2 regions of the Hahella chejuensis KCTC 2396 genome follow, and region 1 is predicted to be linked to the other one. Evidence: predicted binding sites of a transcription regulator. Region 1 holds the regulator's gene; the other holds the start of a gene.

Region 1 (7,829 bases):
ATCCGCCACTGTTAAAGTCATCAGGAACGCCAGATTAATGAGCCATCACGACCATGAGTACATAAAGGCCGCAAGACGCACCATAGAAATGGAAGTTCAGGCGGTCCAAGCGCTAAGCAGCCGGATAGACGACGCTTTTATTAAGGCTTGCGACCTTATGCTGAACTGCAAAGGGCGCGTGGTGGTCACAGGAATGGGCAAGTCAGGGCATATAGGCAATAAAATCGCCGCTACGCTGGCTTCCACGGGCACACCCTCGTTTTTCCTCCACCCTGGTGAAGCGAGCCACGGCGACCTCGGCATGGTGACTCCCAACGATGTCGTATTGGCGATTTCCAACTCAGGCAACACTGCGGAAATTGTCACTATACTTCCACTTTTGAAAAGAATGGGAGTCCCATTAGTCAGCATGACCGGCAAGCCGGACTCTACTCTTTCCCAGATTGCAGAAGCCAATATTGACGCGAGCGTCGCCACAGAGGCATGCCCGCTTGGGCTCGCCCCTACATCCAGCACCACAGTTTGCCTGGTGTTGGGAGACGCGCTGGCAATTGCGCTACTGGAAGCGCGCGGTTTTACAGCGGAAGACTTCGCATTCTCTCATCCCGGCGGCGCTCTGGGTCGCAGGCTATTGCTGAAAATATCCGACATAATGCACTCTGGAGATGCAGTCCCTGTCGTCAGAAGTGGCGCATCCTTGAGTGAGTCGCTCTTACAAATGTCACAGAAAGGCCTTGGCATGACGTGTATCGTCGACGAAGACGACAAACTTCTTGGCGTGTTTACTGATGGCGATTTACGCCGCACTCTAGACAAAAACATCGATATTCGAAGCTGCGCCATCGATGTTGTCATGACGACCCACTGCAAGTCCGTTACCAAAGACATGCTCGCCGCGGAGGCGCTTGGCTTAATGCAGGAGAAAAAAATCAACGCTCTGCCTGTCGTCGACGCCGACAAGAAAGTCATTGGAGCATTCAATACCCAGGACATGCTGCGTGCAGGAGTTATTTAATGTCGCCGTCTCTGACTGAACAACAGATTCAAGCTTTAAAGCCCATTAAGCTCCTGGCGCTGGATGTAGACGGCGTCCTGACGGATGGGACTCTTTACTTCGGCGAATCCGGCGAACAACTCAAGCCTTTCTCCATACTCGACGGACTCGGCGTCAAGCTACTGCAAAAAGCTGGAGTAACTGTGGCGATCATCACCGGCCGCAAGTCCGCCATGGTCGCCAAAAGAGCTGGCGATCTGGGCATATTAGAGTTACTGCAAGGCCGCGAGGACAAGCTTGTCGGACTTAATGAGATTCGTGGCAAGCTTGGTTTAGAGCTTGATGAGTGCGCCTATATCGGCGACGATTTACCCGACCTTGCCGCTATTCGCAGCTGCGGATTTGGCGCCACCGTCCCCAATGGCCACTGGTTTGTCCGTCAACACGCCGCTTATTGCACTTCCGCCCAGGGCGGCAAAGGCGCAGTCAGAGAGGTGTGCGACATGATTCTGGCGGCCAAAGGATTGCTCCACACCTCTCTGGAAGCCTATCTATAACTTCATGACAGAACTGCTCAGACAATATAGCAAGTGGCTATACGCGGCTTTGGCGGCAATTCTGGTTATTTATCTGGCCGCCTATCAAGACGAAGCAAACGTACCGTTCTTCGAGGAAGAGCAACTCCTGAAAGACGAACCTGACGCCTTTGTCATTAACGCGGTTTATACGACTTACAACAAAGAAGGCGTACTCACCAGTCGCTTACAAAGCCAATTGGCGAAACACTATCCCGATACGGACACCGGCGTATTGACGCGCCCCAACCTGGAAATCTTCCAGCAAGGAGAGAAAAGTTGGCATGTAGAGTCTTTGGAAGGCGAACTGCTCATTAAGCAGGACACCCTGAAGCTGCGCGGAGACGTGGAAGTAAATGGCGCTTCCGACGACGGGGCGCCGATCCTCATGCAAACGCAAGCACTCGACTATAACAACAAGTCACGCTTTATCAGCACCGATCAACCCGTTAAGATAACTTCAAATATCAATCAGTTAACCGCTGTCGGAATGGAGGCGGACATTGATAAAAAGCTTATTGTATTACTTTCTCAGGTAACCGGCGTTTATGCACAACCCAAGTAAACTATTCACAGCGGCGCTGTTGGTGGCCCTGGTTTTCACTCCATTAAGCCACGCTTTAGACCTTCTTAACGGGAGCGACGAACCAGTGCGTATTAAAGCCGGGCGCTGGGAAAGAGATGGTCAAAAGGGCATCGACACCTATATCGGCAATGTCGTCATTACCCAGGGCAAATCCAGCATCGAAGCGGACAAAGTTGTTTTATACACTGACGACAAGGGCATCAGCCGCTTCCAAGCTACGGGTAAGCCCGCTCACTTGGTGCAATTTGACGCAGAAAAACAAACTGAAACCCACGCTTACGCAGAAAGCATGGACTATGATCGCAGCCAGAGTAAAGTCGTTATGCGTAACCATGCGCGCATTCTCCAGGACAATAGTTCAGTAGAAGGCGAAGAAATTATTTATTTCACAGACAAACGCTTAGTCACAGCGAAGGGAGCCTCATCGGGCAATCAAACCGAGCAGGTTGAAATCATCTATCATCCGCCCAAATCTAATAAACAATGAGCACTCTCGCCGCCAGAAACCTGGCCAAGGCTTACAAAAAACGGCCTGTAGTAAAAGATGTCTCCGTTGAAATTCGCAGCGGCGAAATCGTTGGCCTCCTCGGACCTAACGGCGCAGGCAAAACCACCTGCTTCTACATGGTGGTGGGACTGATCCCCAGCGACAAAGGCAGCGTATTTATTGACGATGCCGAAATCACCAGCCTGCCCATGCACGGGAGAGCGCGCAAGGGCATTGGCTATCTACCTCAGGAAGCGTCCGTATTTAGAAAGCTGTCTGTGGAAGACAACATTTACGCCATTCTTGAGACCAGGGCGGATCTGAACCGCAAGGAACGCAAGCAAAAAATGGAGGAGTTGCTCCATGAATTTCACATAACCCACATTCGTAAAAGCCTTGGCATGAGCCTCTCCGGGGGTGAACGCCGCCGCGTGGAAATCGCTCGCGCGCTCGCCACGGAGCCAAAGTTTGTACTACTGGACGAGCCTTTTGCCGGGGTGGACCCTATTTCCGTCAACGACATCAAGCAGATTATCGAACATCTTAAAAAGCGCGGCATCGGCGTCTTAATTACAGACCATAATGTGCGCGAGACCTTGGATATTTGTGAACGCGCCTATATTGTCAGTGAAGGATTTATTATCGCAAGCGGCGCCCCTAGTGATATCCTTGCCAACCCAAAGGTTAGAGAGGTCTATCTGGGTGACCAGTTCAAACTTTAGTTTAACCGGCGGCTTCCATTCAAGATGGACCCCAAGGCTCAAGAGCTTAGGATTAAAGCGCTCAATAACTATGACAAACTCACAAGATCTGTGCCTGAATCGGTGGTAAGCATCAGATGGTTATGAAAACTTCATTGCAGTTAAAGCTGGGTCAACAGCTCACTATGACCCCGCAACTGCAACAAGCAATAAAACTTTTGCAGCTTTCAACACTGGATTTACAGCAAGAGATTCAACAAGCGCTTGAGTCCAATCCCATGCTGGAAGTGTCTGAAGAGGAAGAGTCCCCCAACCACGTTCAGAACGATACGATCAGCGACATGCTCGCCAATAACTCCAGCAAAGAGCGAGCTCAAGAGTCCGGCATGGACGAAGGCGGGTTCGCCGAGGAGGATAACTGGTCCGACTCCATACCGAACGACTTGCCCGTCGACACCGCCTGGGACGATGTCTTTCAAAGCGGGTCAAGCAGCTACAGCGGCGGCGAGGATGACGAATACGATTTCGAGTCCCGCAACAGCAAAGGCGAAACCCTGCAAGATCACCTTCTCTGGCAACTCAATCTTACCCCCATGTCCGACATTGACCGCATGATCGCCGTTGCGATAATCGATGCGGTCAATCCCGACGGCTATCTTTCCCTCACTCCCGATGAAATTCACAGTGGGCTGCAGACTGAGGGCGAAGAAGAAATTGAGTTGGACGAAGTACGCGCAGTGTTAAAGCGCGTTCAGCAGTTTGATCCTGCCGGGGTCGCTACTTGTAACCTGCAGGACTGCCTGCTGAGCCAGCTGAATCAGCTACCCAAAGATACGCCCTGGTTAGGACAGGCCAAACTCGTGGTCAGCCATTACATCAACTTGCTTGGCAATCGCGACTATGCCCAGTTGATGCGCCGCAGTCGCCTGAAGGAAGACGACCTGCGGGAAGTGCTCAAGCTGATTCAAAGCCTGAACCCAAGACCGGGAGAAGGCATTCAGGAAAGTAATACCGAATATGTGGTTCCTGATGTTATCGTCAAAAAAAACAATGGCCGCTGGCTGGTGGAGCTGAACCCGGAAATCGCCCCTAAGATCCGCATCAATCCAGGCTATGCGGGCTTGGTGAGACGTGCGGACAATAGCTCCGACAACACTTACTTACGCGATCAGTTACAGGAAGCGCGCTGGTTTATCAAAAGCTTGCAAAGCCGTAATGAAACTCTGTTGAAAGTTGCGTCACAAATCGTCGAACATCAGCAAGGATTCCTTGAGTACGGCGAAGAGGCGATGAAGCCGCTGGTGCTGCACGATATTGCGGAAGCAGTGGAAATGCATGAATCAACCATTTCCCGGGTGACCACCCAGAAATATATGCACACTCCTCGCGGCGTATTTGAGCTGAAGTACTTTTTCTCCAGCCATGTCAGCACAGACACGGGTGGCGAGTGTTCTTCGACCGCTATTAGAGCTATTATCAAGAAGTTAGTCGCGGCGGAATCACCGAAGAAACCTTTGAGCGACAGCAAGATTGCTGCGCTGCTCGGCGACCAGGGCATCAATGTCGCCCGTCGCACGATCGCAAAGTATCGGGAGGCGCTTTCCATTCCGCCTTCCAATGAACGTAAGCGATTAATTTAAAAGGAGGAATACAGGCATAAGACTTAAATCAAATAGTCACAAAATGGATGTGCTAGTATTTTTCATGGAAGTGCAAAATTCATAATGCACCGTATATTGGCATTAGGAGCAAAGTATGCAAATGAACATCACCGGACATCAAGTCGAGTTAACTGAAGCACTGAAAGACTACGTTAACAACAAGTTCGACAAACTTGAACGACACTTCGACAGTATCAGTAATGTCCAAGTTACGCTCTCCATTCAAAAACAGCGTCAGATTGCGGAAGCAACCATGCACATTAGCGGCGCTGACCTGCATGCCAATGCTGAACACGAAGATATGTACGCGTCCATTGACGCGCTGGTGGACAAATTAGACCGCCAGATCCTCAAACACAAAGAGAAGCACGTTGATCGGATGCACGGCGCATCCGCCAGATAACAGAACATGGCCCAAACCACACTAACTATTGAGTCTATTATCTCGCCCGCCCTCACACGCTGTGGGGTGTCGGGCTCGAGTAAGAAACGCGTTCTCGAATATATCGCCAATCTGATTGCGCAACATTTTCCGTTTTTGGACGAGAACGCCATTTTTACCAACCTGGTATGCCGTGAGAGACTCGGCAGCACCGGTATCGGCCAGGGTATTGCGATCCCCCATTGCCGTCTGGAAAACTGCGATCGCATTATAGGGGCTCTGATTACGCTCAAGGACAAAATCCCTTTTGACGCCATAGACAACGAACCCGTCGACCTTCTGTTCGTTCTGATTGTGCCTCAGGAGGCTACCAGCGAACATTTAGACCTGCTGAGCCAATTGGCCCAGAAGTTCAATGACCGTCGCTTCTGCGAACATCTACGCGACTGTGACAACGACGAAACCCTGTTCAGGAGGGTGCTGGAGAAATAGTCCAGCTTCGATGGAAAGAGGAAGACATGAAGCTGATTATCGTAAGCGGTCGTTCAGGCTCTGGAAAAAGTACGGCGCTCCATGTCCTGGAGGATATGGGCTATTACTGCATCGATAACCTGCCTATCGGTCTCCTCTCGCCTCTCACCCAAGAGGTGCTGGACCAGGGAAAAACCCAAAACCAGCAACTCGCCGTCAGCATAGACGCGCGTAATCTTTATAGGGATTTATCTGATTTCCCGTCTATTTACGCCGCTCTGCAAGCGCATAATATTGATGTGGAAATCATCTATCTTGACGCTAACGACGCCACCTTGATCAAACGTTTTCATGCAACGCGTCGCAAGCACCCGCTGAGCAGCAAAAGCACATCGCTGAAAGAAGCCATCGCCAAAGAGAAGCAGCTATTGGAGCCGATCGCCACATTGGCGAACCTCTATATAGACACCAGCGATCTTTCCATCTACCAGTTACGAGATCAGGTTAAGATCAGGGTTATCGGACATAAAACCCAAGAGCTGGCCCTACTCTTTCAGTCGTTCGGCTTCAAGCATGGGGTACCGTCAGATTCCGACATGGTGTTTGACGTGCGCTGCCTCCCCAATCCTTACTGGGATACCGCGCTGCGCGGCTACAAAGGCACCGATCAGGAAATCATTGAATTCCTGAAGCAGCATCCGGAACCGGAACAGATGCTGCAACATATCATCAGTTTTCTTGAGACCTGGATTCCGCACTTCCAGAACAGCAACCGCACCTATATGACCATCAGCATCGGCTGTACTGGCGGGCAACACCGCTCTGTCTATATCTGCGAGCGCCTGGGAGAGCATTTCAAGAAAAAGTATGATAATGTCCAAGTGCGCCACAAAGAGCTGGCGCAATAAGGTTCTAATAATAAAAAGCCACTGCGGCTTAACAATTAAACCGGCCTGAATCCAACATTCAGGAAACTTCAATCTTTTATACTCATCGCGCCCCATGATCCAGGAACAAGTCACTATTATTAATAAGCTTGGCCTGCACGCCCGAGCGGCGGCCAAATTCGTGTCCACCAGCGGCCGATTCGCAAGCAAGATCAGAGTAGCCAAAGAAGGCCAGGAAGTTGACGGAAAAAGCATAATGGCGGTCATGATGCTCGCCGCCAGCAAGGGAACGCTTCTCACATTGAAAATAGAAGGCCCAGACGAAGAGGAAGCTTTTCACGCCATCAAGGCTCTGATCGAGGATTATTTCGGAGAGGGCGAATAGTCCCTACTGCTTTTGGGGCACATCGCCCCACCTCTTCCAAACACTTGAAACAATACAAACCGCTTGAATAAAGTAAGACAATTCCCTGATTTTCCTTAGACTATTTTTCGTCTTAACTTACACTTTATAGTGGGCTCGCTTATACTGGCGCCACAACGGCGCAGAGCCTGTCTCTGTATTTTATCCGGCAATTTCCTCGCTGCCCGTTGCGGGCCGCCCTAAACGCGGATGTAAGTCTATGTCTCAAGCGACCGAAAAAAGCACTGCCAAGGTCCGTATGCGCTCCATTGCGGAAGCGCTGGAAAGCGGGTCTTTGCAGCAGGTCGCGCGCATCCTGAACGGCGGCCTATCTCCCAGCGATATCGCCCACTTGCTGGAATCATCCCCGCCCAATGAACGGAAGTTACTCTGGCAGTTAGTCGATGACGAACTGGATGGCGAAGTCCTCCAGTATTTGAGCGATGAAATCCGCTCCGACTTCCTGAGCGAAATGAATGCGCAGGACGTCATTGAGATCGCCGAAGACTTCGAAGTCGACGACCTCGCCGACTTGCTACAGCAGTTGCCGGAAGCCGTCATCCAGGAAGTTCTGGAGACCATGGACGCCCAGGATCGTCAGCGCCTGGAAGAAGTACTGGCCTATCCAGAGGATTCCGCCGGCGGTCTGATGAACACGGACATGATCACCGTGCGTCCGGAC
Region 2 (7,829 bases), 2.3 Mb from region 1:
AGAGTCTCTGACGTCGCTGCTGCGGTACTCCATACCAATAAGGGTGAATGCAGGAAGCTCTTTGACTTGCGGTTCCACCGCCGCGCCTTGTGTGGAATTCATATTTATGTTCTCCATGATGGGTTGCTTCAGGTAAATCAGCAATTCATTGAGAAGTTTCCGTTTGTCTTCAATCTCCCGCTCCAACGCCGTGGCGTGTCCACACAGTTTATTGCGCAAAACATGCTCGTCGCTTAAAGCGCCCTGCTCCTTAAGGCCGCGAATGCTTTCCAGCGGCACGCCCATGTCGCGCAGCCATAAAATGCGCTGCAGCTCGTCAATTTGCGACGGCGCGTAATAGCGATAGCCATTTTCGCGACCGTAAATCGCAGGACAAAATACGCCGGCGCTTTCGTAATAACGCAGCGTCTTGGTGGTGACATCGAATAAACGGGCCATCTGCCCTATCGTCAGCATGTGATTTCTCAACTCCGTCAATGAATGCTCGCATACAGCGTGAAGCTTGCCCCAAGGGGAAGGTCAAGTCTGGCCCATAAACAACAAATCCCCCTTTAGCTTTTATATATCAAACTGTCCTCATCCCAAAGCACTAATAAAACAGCCTATTTGGCTTAATGATAGCTTTAAGTAGATGCTTTATTTTATTGATTCATAGAGCAAGGAGCGCCGTATCTCCGTCTGTCAAAGCAAAGATGATTTATTGGAGGAATTCCAAATGCATTTAAACAACATCGCCCGTATTCTGTTGCTGACCGGCGCCGTAACTTTAGTTGGTTGCGGCGGCTCTGGCGGGAGCGGCGGAGATAACGTCGCTGACGACGGCGGAACCACCACTCCTACTGATTGCCAGATGACGGACTTGGACAAGCAGTTGCTCAAGGCGCACAACGAAGCTCGGGCGCAAGCGCGCTCCTGCGGCGGTGAAGACTATGACAAAGCCCCCGCGCTGACCTGGAATTGCAAGCTCGCCGCGGCCGCCAGCGCCCACAGCAAAGATATGGCGGACAACAACTTCTTCAACCACACCGGCTCCAACGGCCTCAGCGTAGGCGCACGCGTAAAATCACAAGGGTACTTCTATCAACGCGTAGGAGAAAACATCGCCGCCGGATACGGTTCCGTCTCGCAGGTCATGAAAGGCTGGCTGGACAGTCCGGGTCACTGCGCCAATATTATGAGTAAAGGTTACACAGAAATGGGGGCCGCCAAAGTCGACGCATCCGGCGCGGACTACCCGACCTATTGGACGACGGTTTTCGGACACAGATAACATTCATCACGCCAACGTCGTCACATTAAACTCATAACGAAATAGTTTTTCGGCAAGATATATTAACAATTAGGCCAAAAGTACTAATTTAATTTAATGTTTTTGGCTTAATGAACCCCTAATGGATATGTTTTATCCTCTTCAACTCTCTTTTTATATCTCTCTAATTATCTGTTTTTAAATGCGATATTTAAATATCGCCTCAGTTTTATCTGTTTACGACATATTCGTTACGTTTTATTCGAAAACAGTAAATCAATAACACATAAGTACACAAATAATTACATATAAATTGGCGTGACTTCACATTTTATAATTGTTGTCACGCCGCTTATATCCCGCGTTTATACGTCGACGTAATATTGCGGGTTTTTTGATCAACGCCAATGTAGAAAACGAGGAAATAAGATGTTGCGGTTTCATCCTTTAGCCGGATCGATACTCCTGGTAAGCGCTATAGCCTTGACCGGCTGCGGATCTGACGACGACGCCAAGACCGGCGGTAATAACAGCGGCGACAACAATGGATCAGAAGTTGACGGCGGAAATAATTCGGACGACACAGGGACCGACAGCGGCGACGACAGCTCCGATACAGGCGACAACCAGGCCCCAACCATTTCCGGAACCCCAGACCCGGCCGCCAAAGAAGGCGAGCCCTTCAGCTTCACCCCAACCGTCAGCGACGCAGAAGGCGATACGCTCTCCTTTCAGTTAGTGAACGGTCCAGCCTGGCTGAGCATCGACGCCGCTACAGGTAAAATTTCCGGCTCCCCTGACGCAGATGACTTAGGCATGGCTAAAGGCATAGTCATTCGCGTATCCGACGGGAAGAAAACCGCCGACCTGCAGTTTGACCTGGAAGTCGCCTTCAACCCCGTAGAGCAAGCTATTCGCACAGGCAATGCAATGGTTGTCGAGAACAGCCGCGATCTGGCGTCCGCCGCGTTACGGACCATAGAAAACAACCGCAGCCGCTTTGCTCAGGCCCGCATCGAACTGTTCCAACTGAATACCGATGGAGCCGCTAAAAGCGATAGCCTCACCGCCATTGACTGGGACCCAACTCATGATGCGGCGCAGATAAGCGCAACGTTCGGCGAAAACGAAGCCATTTTAATATCCAATGCCGCCAATGAAGGAAAAACCGTCTATAACCGCGGATTTGGCGTTATCGGTGAAAGCGACGCGCGTTATCTCGTGTTGGGCGGCAATCCCATGCGCAATCGCGGCAGCGCCAATGAGCAGATGTATCAATTCATGCACAACGCCATCGTCTGGCTGAGCGGCAGGGATAATTTCGATACCAAACCTTTGAAGCTCGTCATGGCGCAAATGGATGAAAGCTACTGGTTTCACGACGCCAGCGGCGTGCGCAAGTGGCTGGATGATCGCTACGGCGAAGCAGTCAGTTACAACGCACAGGGAGATTGTGACGGGGCCAAGCTGGCGGGTTGTCTCAACGACAATCCCGACCTGCTGATTATTTCCCAAAAAAGCGAAGAAGCGGATGTTGACGCCATCACCGCTACGGTGGCCGCCGCCATGGCCAAGGGCACGCCCGTGCTGTATCTTCATTGGGACGGTAATTTAACCAGCTTGGGCGGCCAGCTCTTCACACTGTTTAACGTGTCCTACCAGGAAGACAACTACTGGAAAAGGCTCTATCTGAGCGGTTATGACTCCATCGACGATATGGGCGAAATCCCAGAGAGCGTTGCGCAAGTAAAGACCATGCTGACCCACTTTGAAAGCGAAGACTATGCTTTCGACTGGTCCGCCTGCGACGGCGAAAATTGCTCCGCCGTCAGCGGCCTGAATGCCGGTTTCTTTGAAGGCGCCGACCAAGTGCGCAACATCATGTCCAATCTGGACAAAAATAAAACGAATATCTTCGCCGACGAAGGTAAACGCTATCAGAAGTTGCTCGCTTTATTGGGCGACCACTACCGCGCCAGCGTCACCTATCCCATGGACAAAATCACGACGGAAGACAACGCATTTCTGAAATCACTGTACGCGGATTATTCTGTCTACAATTACCGCGCACTGAACCCCGCACAAAAGGACATGGGGAACTTCAGCCGCAGCAGCTTCAACCATGTCTCGCCAGTCACCAAGACCATAGACATGGAAAGTAAGCGTTATTTCCGCGCCGCCGGCGTCTACGCCCTACCGGGTTACACAGTGAAGGTGACCCGCCTGGACAATGCCGATGTGGCCACCTCCATCTTCGTAAACACACAGCGTTCCGGCGCCACCCATCAGTTTGAGAAGAACGGATATACACGCCCTAAATTCCTGCAGACGCCGAAATTCAGTATTAAATCCGGCGAGAGCATCACTTTCACCTCCACTTACGGGGGCCCGCTGCAGATTGAGTTTGGCGGCAACGGCAAAAACGTCTCTTTCCGTTTCGAGAACGTGGGCGAACACCCCTTCTGGAACGGCGAAGAAGATAACGCCAGCTTCGAGCAGGCGTTAGCTCAAGGCGACTACGATTGGGCCGAGTTAGTGACGCCTGGCTTCGAAGTCCACTCCAAACTGGACAAAATGCGTAAGTCCATGCAGGACGAAAACTGGAAGACCGGCGCAGCTTTAGCGGCGGGAACCATGCGTTACATTCATAACTTCCCTCATGTTCTCGCCGGCTTCAAAGGTCCGGGCATAGACGTGGTGGCGGAGATTCATGATTTCGCCACTGCACACAACCTGGATATCGAGCATATCGATATCGTGAAGCACATGAATGCGGATCAGGCCACCTGCGGTTACGGATGTTCCGGTAATCCCTATGACGCCTATTGGGAATTCAGCCCTATCGGGCACGGCGACATCCACGAGCTGGGGCATGGTCTGGAGCGCGGCCGATTCCGCTTTAGCGGCTGGGATGGGCATGCAAGCACCAACCCCTACTCCTACTACTCGAAGTCGCATTACTACATCGATACCGGCAAAAACCCAGGCTGTCAGTCGTTGCCTTTTGAAAGCATGTTCAAGGTGCTGCGCGACTCCGTCAGTGAATCCAACCCTCAAGCCTACGTGCAAAGCCAAAAGTTAACCGGCTGGTCCAACGGCGCAGGAATCACGGTACAAATGATGATGACCGCTCAGGGCGAAGGCAAGTTGAATGACGGCTGGAATTTGCTGCCGAGACTGCACATCCTCGACCGCAACTTCAATGCGGCTTTAGCGAGCGAAGAGGCCTGGTCGGCGGCGAAAAGCAATCTTGGTTTCTCTCAATACAGTCTGGCGGAAGCAAAAAGCATTAACAGTAACGACTGGATGACGGTTGCCGTGTCCCATGCCACCGGGCTGGACTTCCGCGACTACCTGACTATGTGGGCGCTGCCGTTTAGCGCCAAGGCCTCAGCCCAGGTCGCATCCTTCAGCCTGCCTGTAGCGCCGCGCAAGTACTATGCGTCTGGCGGCGACCAGTTCTGTTATGGCCTGGATAAACCGAGCATCTTAGTGGATGGCGTGCAAACCTGGCCTAGCCTGTAATAATTTTTCTCACCAGCGTGGTAATGTATGGTGATTAAAAAGCGGCGCTTAGCGCCGCTTTTTCTTTTCAGACAAGCCGATGAAAGTGTCCGGGATAACGTACAGTTGTCAGAAAATTTACAGCGTTCATTTTAAGAATTTCCTTTTATCTGTCCGATCCTGTTGACATGTAAAAGTGCGAAGGCCTTTCAAAACATCCCGTTTATTTCTTTATTATCAATAATATATGTGATTTTTGTTAAGTACTTTCATATGTCTGCATTCTCAGACTTTTCTTATTCACTGTCAGTAAATTTTACGGATTATATAATACGGACTATTTGGCGACTGTCTGTCACATTGAAAATTAAGGTTAATTTGGTTTTGGCACAACCAATGCCTGAGAAAGCGGTGATGTACTCAGACCTACTTTACCCAAATAAAAGAAAAGGAGTTGGTTATGACCTCAAGAATAAAGCACGCCCTTACAGCGCTGTCTTTGAGCGTAGCCGCAGTCAGCGCACATGCCGTAACGATCAATGATGGATATAACGGAGCCGGTCTTTCATACAACGGCGACGTATATGGTAACGCAGACGTCTACCAAATTACTCATATGGAAGTGACTCACGATAGTGACAATCTCTATGTGTCTGTATTCACAAACTTCTTCGAAGGTGCAGATAGCCTTGGCCATATGTATGGCGACCTGTTCATTAGCGTTAACGGCTGGAACCCCTTTGGCAGCGCAGCAGATCGCTACAAAGACGACGACGTCAGCAACGGTGAAAAATGGGAATACGCTTTAGATGCTTCTACCGGAGATCTTTACAGTTTATCCATGGTTGACTACATGGACCAACTGGTTATCACTGGCGCCAGCAGCAGTGTAAGACAGAATCAAGAAGTCAGCGTGAACACCAGTAAAGCCACATTGGTTGCAGGCGAGACTTCCAGCGCAGACCTGAGCGGGGTTAGCAATACCGTCGGCACACTGGGCGTCCTGTCATTTACTTTAACCTTGGCCGATCTGGGCATCACCGATCTTAGCAAGTCCACTTCATTGGGTCTGCGTTGGTCCGCTACCTGTGCTAACGATGTGATTGAAGGCGGCTTGAGCGTTCCTGAGCCAGGCACATTAGCAATGTTGGGACTGGGGCTGGTGAGCCTGAGTCTTTCCCGTCGTAAAAAAGTCTGATATCTGAAAATTCGTATAATAAGTCGATAGAAACAGGGTGACAGGTGTAAGGCGCAGCGAAGAGTGTAGATATTTTTTACACTCTTATTACACCCCTCCCGACTACAACCGAACAGGGACGTTTTTACTCACTCCGTGACAAACTCCAACACCAGCGCTAGCGTGTCGCTCCCTTTGGCGATAAAGATAGTCGCCCGCCACGCCATCCGTCCGGTAATGCACACAGGCAGATACCCTTCACCTTGATAGGACCCATCCGCCATCTGCGTCAGCCTGGTTTGATTCAGGCCCATATACATATCGGCCCCCTCAAAGTCGACTCGGATCTGATCCGCTTTTACGCCCTGCAATTGAAGGCGAATTGGAAACGCGCGCGCGGGACGAATTGGCTCATCGCCAAATGAGAAGCTCACACTGCCTTCGTTGACAGGAACCCGACACTCACCTTGCCCAGGCGTACACTCGACGGCGTTCACATAATGGATATTCTCGAACTGGTCGAGATCAAGAGAACCAACGCCGGGAAGCCACTGCCTCACCAGGCTTAGCCCCACCATAAACAAGACCAGGGCGAGCAACGCTGCGCCTCGCACCCAATAACGCTTGAACTGCAACTTCAAAACCTCATTCGCGTTGACGATGGGAAGGATGTGGCCGCGCAGTGTGCCTTTCGGATCAGAAATTGTCCAGCGACAATTGGACGCATAACTCCCCGTTAAAGCTACGTTTTCTCAGTGTGCGCCCTGTGGTAGGCTTGGCCTCCAGTTATATACCCGGAATGGTTGCCGCCTCAACCTTGTGACCGCACTTGATAGCTCTCAATGATGATGAAAAAAAGCCTGATTCGAGCCCTCCTCACCGCCACCCTGATATCATCGCCAGTTCTCGCCTCCGCGCAAAATGAAGAGGCGAAGGCCGTCGAAACCAGCGACGCATGGATTCGCTTTACGCCGGGAACCACTCCCATGGCGGGCTACTTCACCCTCAACAATGCGTCGGATCGGACAATCACTATTACGAGCGCAGAAAGCGCGGATTTTGGTCAGGTTATGATGCATCAAACCATCAACAACAACGGCCAGATGAGCATGCAGCACATGGGGGAAGGCTTAGAACTGAAAGCTGGCGAGTCCCTTTCCTTCAACCCCGGCGGCATGCATTTGATGCTGATGCAACGGCAACGTCCGCTGAGCCCTGGCGACCATGTCAGCGTCACCCTGAACCTTGCTGACGGAGCCCCCATTTCGGTGGAGTTTGAAGTCAAGCCCATTTCTTACGAAGGCCCCTGAATCCAATCCCGCTCTCTTTTTCTGGCCGCGGGCGTATGACCGTATCCTTGTCTACACTGGAAAAGAATGCAAACAAGGGAGTTGGACATGCTGCGCCTAGCCATAGGGGTCTTCATCCTCGCCATGACCGGTTGTGCAGGACAGGGTTATTCCAATGCTCACAGCGCCCACGTAAATCTGGCGGCGCACCCCGCCTGGTACAATGGCGAACGCGTCTACTATGTCACCACTGATGTCTCCGATCGGGCCATGGCGGAGAGCATGCAAGCCAATTACGCTCCCCGCTTGCGGGACGCCATCCCGGATTACCCCAAGCCGCCTCAGGTTCGTACGGTGTTGGAGAGGGTCTACCGAGTCCGCAACTTTGATCAACCCAGCATATTTCCCTCTGCGCCAGAGCCGCTGAGTTCGAACCATGTCAACTTACAATACAGTCCTTTGTGGCTGATGTATGAGGTCGTCTGGAAGGCTGGCGCAACGCCCGTGGAGCTTAAATCCGAAGAGCAGATCTTCGTGGCGGAGAGTCAGGGAAAGCTGGAGATTCTGCGCACGGACATTGTGGTGAATTGTCCCGTAGTGCGTTATGAAG

Evidence for each region. Region 1 encodes sigma-54, which starts transcription at its own class of promoters, with help from an activator protein. Its sites were predicted from a motif close to TGGCACNNNNNTTGCTNT; they were not measured.
Region 2: a site for sigma-54 is predicted at 5,139-5,156, ahead of HCH_RS13685 (PEP-CTERM sorting domain-containing protein). Genes of this name have one in related genera too.

What each region holds. Positions count from the first base shown of each region.
Region 1 is NC_007645.1:5,455,943-5,463,771, forward strand. It holds gene HCH_RS23870 (KpsF/GutQ family sugar-phosphate isomerase) at 38-1,015, shown strand; gene HCH_RS23875 (KdsC family phosphatase) at 1,015-1,551, shown strand; gene lptC (LPS export ABC transporter periplasmic protein LptC) at 1,556-2,134, shown strand; gene lptA (lipopolysaccharide transport periplasmic protein LptA) at 2,118-2,642, shown strand; gene lptB (LPS export ABC transporter ATP-binding protein) at 2,639-3,364, shown strand; gene HCH_RS23895 (RNA polymerase factor sigma-54) at 3,487-4,983, shown strand; gene hpf (ribosome hibernation-promoting factor, HPF/YfiA family) at 5,099-5,407, shown strand; gene ptsN (PTS IIA-like nitrogen regulatory protein PtsN) at 5,414-5,878, shown strand; gene rapZ (RNase adapter RapZ) at 5,905-6,765, shown strand; gene HCH_RS23915 (HPr family phosphocarrier protein) at 6,860-7,129, shown strand; gene mgtE (magnesium transporter) at 7,368-7,829, shown strand, end outside.
Region 2 is NC_007645.1:3,134,675-3,142,503, reverse strand. It holds gene HCH_RS13700 (MerR family transcriptional regulator) at 1-456, opposite strand, end outside; gene HCH_RS13695 (CAP domain-containing protein) at 716-1,270, shown strand; gene HCH_RS13690 (ImpA family metalloprotease) at 1,679-4,774, shown strand; gene HCH_RS13685 (PEP-CTERM sorting domain-containing protein) at 5,214-5,951, shown strand; gene HCH_RS32355 (hypothetical protein) at 6,080-6,565, opposite strand; gene HCH_RS13675 (copper chaperone PCu(A)C) at 6,773-7,240, shown strand; gene HCH_RS13670 (DUF7482 domain-containing protein) at 7,328-7,829, shown strand, end outside.